Regions from separate parts of the Acidovorax sp. DW039 genome, predicted to be linked through region 2. Evidence: riboswitches for the same ligand, from Rfam matches in the RefSeq annotation. Region 2 holds a riboswitch; the other holds the start of a gene.

Evidence for each region. A riboswitch is a leader RNA that binds a small molecule or an ion and turns the genes downstream of it on or off. The one in region 2 is predicted to bind thiamine pyrophosphate.
Region 1: another riboswitch for thiamine pyrophosphate. It lies ahead of thiO (glycine oxidase ThiO); the one in region 2 lies ahead of thiC (phosphomethylpyrimidine synthase ThiC).

Annotation. Positions count from the first base shown of each region.
Region 1 covers NZ_AP029019.1:2,803,449-2,805,645, forward strand. Annotated here, with positions in the region: gene thiD (bifunctional hydroxymethylpyrimidine kinase/phosphomethylpyrimidine kinase) at 1-728, opposite strand, end outside; TPP riboswitch at 796-930, shown strand; gene thiO (glycine oxidase ThiO) at 987-2,120, shown strand; gene thiS (sulfur carrier protein ThiS) at 2,117-2,197, shown strand, end outside.
Region 2 covers NZ_AP029019.1:953,361-955,557, reverse strand. Annotated here, with positions in the region: gene thiC (phosphomethylpyrimidine synthase ThiC) at 1-1,213, opposite strand, end outside; TPP riboswitch at 1,338-1,461, opposite strand; gene lpxC (UDP-3-O-acyl-N-acetylglucosamine deacetylase) at 1,549-2,197, opposite strand, start outside.

The DNA.
Region 1 (2,197 bases), 1.9 Mb from region 2:
TGCTGCAAGGGCAAACCCAAGGCAAGGTGTGCAGCAATGGCAGATGACAGCGTGCAGCCTGTGCCGTGACCGTTATGGGTGGCAATCCGCGGAGATTGCAGACGGTGAAGGGCCTGGCTGCCACGCACGGCCAGCACATCCACCACCAGATCGCCTGGCAAATGCCCCCCCTTGAGCAAAGCCGCGTTCGCGCCCAAGGACACAAGATCCAGCGCCGCAGTCTCCAGCATTTCCACCCCACTGACCTGCCGCTTGAGCAACCAGCCCGCCTCATCCAGGTTGGGGGTGATCACCTCAGCCAACGGGAAAAGCTCACTCACCAAAACGCCCACCGTTTCCTCCGCAATGAGGCGGTCACCGCTGGTAGCGACCATCACCGGATCAAGCACCACATGCGGCAGGCGATAGGAGCGGATGGCTTGCGCCACGATCTCCACCACCTCGGGGGAATGCAGCATGCCGATCTTCACAGCGTCCACGCCGATGTCCTGCACCACGGCATCAATCTGGGCCTTGAGCATCTCAGGCGGCACGCCATGAATGCCCGTCACACCACAGGTGTTTTGTGCCGTGATGGCCGTAATGGCAGTCATGCCATAGCACCCCAGCGCACTGAGGGTCTTGAGATCGGCCTGAATGCCTGCTCCACCGCCACTGTCAGAGCCAGCAATGGAGAGAACACGTGCGTATCGACGGCCTGCTTCGGGCCTGTGGCTGTGAGAAATCATGGCAAAAATTATGGCCTATGCGCCAGGTCAAGCGCAGCAAAAGAAGGATGTGCTGTAATTCTTTTCTCGGACGAAACAGGGGTGTCCTGCCGCAGCAATGCGGTGTGTGGCTGAGAAATACCCTGGGGCCCGCTGGCACCAGCACTGCGCCCCGCTACCCGATCCAGATCATGCTGGCGTGGGGAGTTTCCTTCAACGGCACGGAGCCTTCCGTTTTGTCCACTGTTGCCCTTTTACAGACGGACGTTGCACGGACCTATGCCATTACCTTCTTCCTCGTTCACCATCCTGGGTGCCGGCCTCATGGGCCGGCTGCTTGCGGTAGAACTGGCCCGCCAGGGCCACAGGGTGGACATCTACGATGCCGGTGGCCCTGCGGCCGAACACTCCGCGGCAACCGTGGCTGCGGCCATGCTGGCCCCTCTGGCCGAGTCCGCCATTACAGAACCGGGTGTGGTACGGATGGGGCATTACGCCCTGCCACGTTGGCAGCAGATTCTGGCGAGCCTGCCAGAACCGGTCTTCTTCCAGCAGGCGGGAACGCTCATCGTGTGGCACCGGCAAGATATCGCCGAGGCACAGCGCTTCACCAAAGTGCTGGAAGCCAACCAGCGCACCACCCCGGAGTTGCCTGCGCTGCAAAAACTCGACAGCACCGCACTTGCGGCTGCAGAGCCCGCTCTGGCACAGCGCTTTGCCCAAGGGCTTTACCTGCCCGGAGAAGGACAACTGGACAACCGCCAGTTGCTCGCCGCACTGGTGACCGAAATGCAGCGACTGGGCGTGCAAGTGCATTGGGGTACCTCGCGCACGCCACAGGAATTTCAACCCGGAACCCCAGGGCAACCCGACTGGCTGCTGGACTGCCGCGGCCTGGGTGCCCGCATGGATTGGACGCACCTGCGCGGCGTGCGTGGCGAAGTGGTGCGACTACACGCCCCGGGCGTCACCCTTCAGCGCCCCACCCGTCTGGTGCACCCACGCTACCCGATCTACATCGCCCCCAAAGAGAACAACGTTTTCGTGATCGGAGCCACCGAGATCGAGTCTGACGACATGTCTGCAGCCAGTGTGCGCTCCACACTGGAGCTGCTCAGCGCAGCCTATGCGGTGCACCCCGGCTTTGCGGAAGCCCGCGTCATTGAAATGGCGACCCAATGCCGCCCCACATTGCCCGACAATCTACCCGCCATCCGGCAGCCCAGCCCCAGGGTGCTGGAGGTCAACGGCCTGTACCGTCACGGCTTCATGATTTCCCCCGCCATGCTGGATGTGACGATGGAAATCCTGAACACAGGACAATCAGCGCTTTCACAACGTTTCGATCTGCGGCTGGAACTACAGCAGGAGCCACACAAAGCCCCTGCCAGCACGGCCCCTGCTCTTGCATGAAGATTTTCATCAACCAGACTCCTCACGAACTGCCCGATGGTGCCTCGGTGGCTGATGCTGTGGCGGCCATTGCCGCG
Region 2 (2,197 bases):
CGGCGAACTGGGCTTCGTCATTGGCGTCCGATGCGCAGCCAGGGCGCAGACCATCGCCCAGGCTGAACGACACGTCGTACGCCTTCATGATGTCGCAGATGTCTTCGAAGTGCTCGTAAAGGAAGCTCTCACGGTGATGCGCCATGCACCACTTGGCCATGATGGAGCCCCCGCGCGAGACGATGCCCGTGCGACGCTGGGCCGTGAGGTGGATGTAGGCAAGGCGCACGCCTGCGTGGATGGTGAAGTAGTCCACGCCTTGCTCGGCCTGCTCAATCAGCGTGTCGCGGAAGATTTCCCAGGTCAGGTCTTCGGCAATGCCACCCACCTTTTCCAGCGCCTGGTAGATAGGCACAGTGCCAATCGGCACGGGCGAATTGCGCACGATCCAGTCGCGGGTGGTGTGGATGTTCTTGCCGGTGGACAGGTCCATGACGTTGTCAGCGCCCCAGCGGATGGCCCAGACTAGCTTCTCCACTTCCTCTTCGATGCTGGAGGTGACAGCCGAGTTGCCGATGTTGGCGTTGATCTTCACCAGGAAGTTGCGGCCAATCGCCATCGGCTCCACCTCGGGGTGGTTGATGTTGGCTGGGATGATGGCGCGGCCACGTGCCACCTCGTCGCGCACGAACTCGGGGGTGATGATGCGTGGGATATTCGCGCCCATGGGGTTACCCATCAGGCGCTTCTCACGGCCTGCATCGGCCATGTACTGCTCCATCCACTCGCGCTTGCCGTTCTCGCGGATGGCCACGTATTCCATCTCGGGGGTGATGATGCCCTTTTTGGCATAGTGCATCTGCGTGACATTGGCACCCGCCTTGGCGCGCAGCGGTTTGCGTTGCAGCGCGGCGGCTTCAGCACGCAACTGAGCCAGGCGCGCAGCATCTTCGCTCTTCTGGCCGTCATCCAGTGCAACAGGTGCACGGCCTTCGTACTGCTCCACATCGCCGCGGGCAGCGATCCAGTGGCCACGCACGCTATCCAGACCTTTGCGAACGTCAATGACCGCATCGGGGTCGGTGTAGGGGCCTGATGTGTCGTAGACACTCACCTGTTCTCCGTTGGTCAGGGAGATGTCGCGCACAGGCACCCGCAGTTCGGGATGCAACTGACCTTGAAGATAGGCCTTGCGGGATGCGGGGAAAGGCGCACGGGTCAGCGCCAGCAGTTCAGCAAACTTTTCGTGAGCGAGGGGTTCAGGGGCGTTCATGGGGCAGTCTCCAGGTTCCGGTGGCAAAGGGTGTTGCTCCGGAATGGACCTGCGCCCCGCAGGACACACTCAGCAAGTACCGCTGCATGCGCCCCATGTGGCTGGCTGCAGCACCACAGGTGCGCAGCAGGAGGTCGGCTCTTCTTCCGCCGGTATGAACCGGATCAAGTTCGTCGGGTTCGCGGGAATGCCTGAATTCCTTCAGGCTTCCCCCATCTCAGCGCATCAGCACACCCCGGAGCGTTGCGGAGTATAGGTGACTGCGCACAAACTGCCTAACGCACGTCAAGCAATAAAACCAAGGGAAGCAAGGCGAACCGCCCAAGAGCGGGCGATCACCAGGCGCGCACGGGCTGTGCAAATCCGGCAGGTGCTGCCTTCTCGTCTTCAAAAGTCACCACATCCCAGGCATCGCGCTGGGCCAGCAGCTCGCGCAAGAGCAGGTTGTTCATGGCATGGCCCGACCGGAAAGCGCTGTAGGCGGCCAGCAAGGGTTTGCCGATGAGGTACAGGTCGCCCATGGCATCAAGAATCTTGTGCTTGACGAACTCATCGTCATAGCGCAGCCCATCGCTGTTGAGAACCTTGTAGTCGTCCATGACGATGGCGTTGTCCAGGCCACCACCGAGGGCCAGGCCGTTCGAGCGCATCATTTCCACATCGCGCGTGAAGCCGAAGGTACGGGCACGCGCAATGTCGCGGCTGTAATTGCCTGAGCCCAGATCAAACTCCACGCGCTGCCCCGTGGAGTCCACTGCGGGGTGATCGAAGTCAATTTCAAAGCTCAGCTTGTAGCCGTGGTAGGGCGTGAGCTTGGCCCATTTGGCATTGGGCCCGGTGCCTTCGCGCACTTCCACCGGACGGTTCACCCGGATGAAGCGCTTGGGTGCGCGCTGCAGCTCCACACCGGCGCTTTGCAGCAAAAACACGAAGGAGGCCGAAGATCCGTCCAGGATGGGGACTTCTTCGGCCGTGATGTCTACA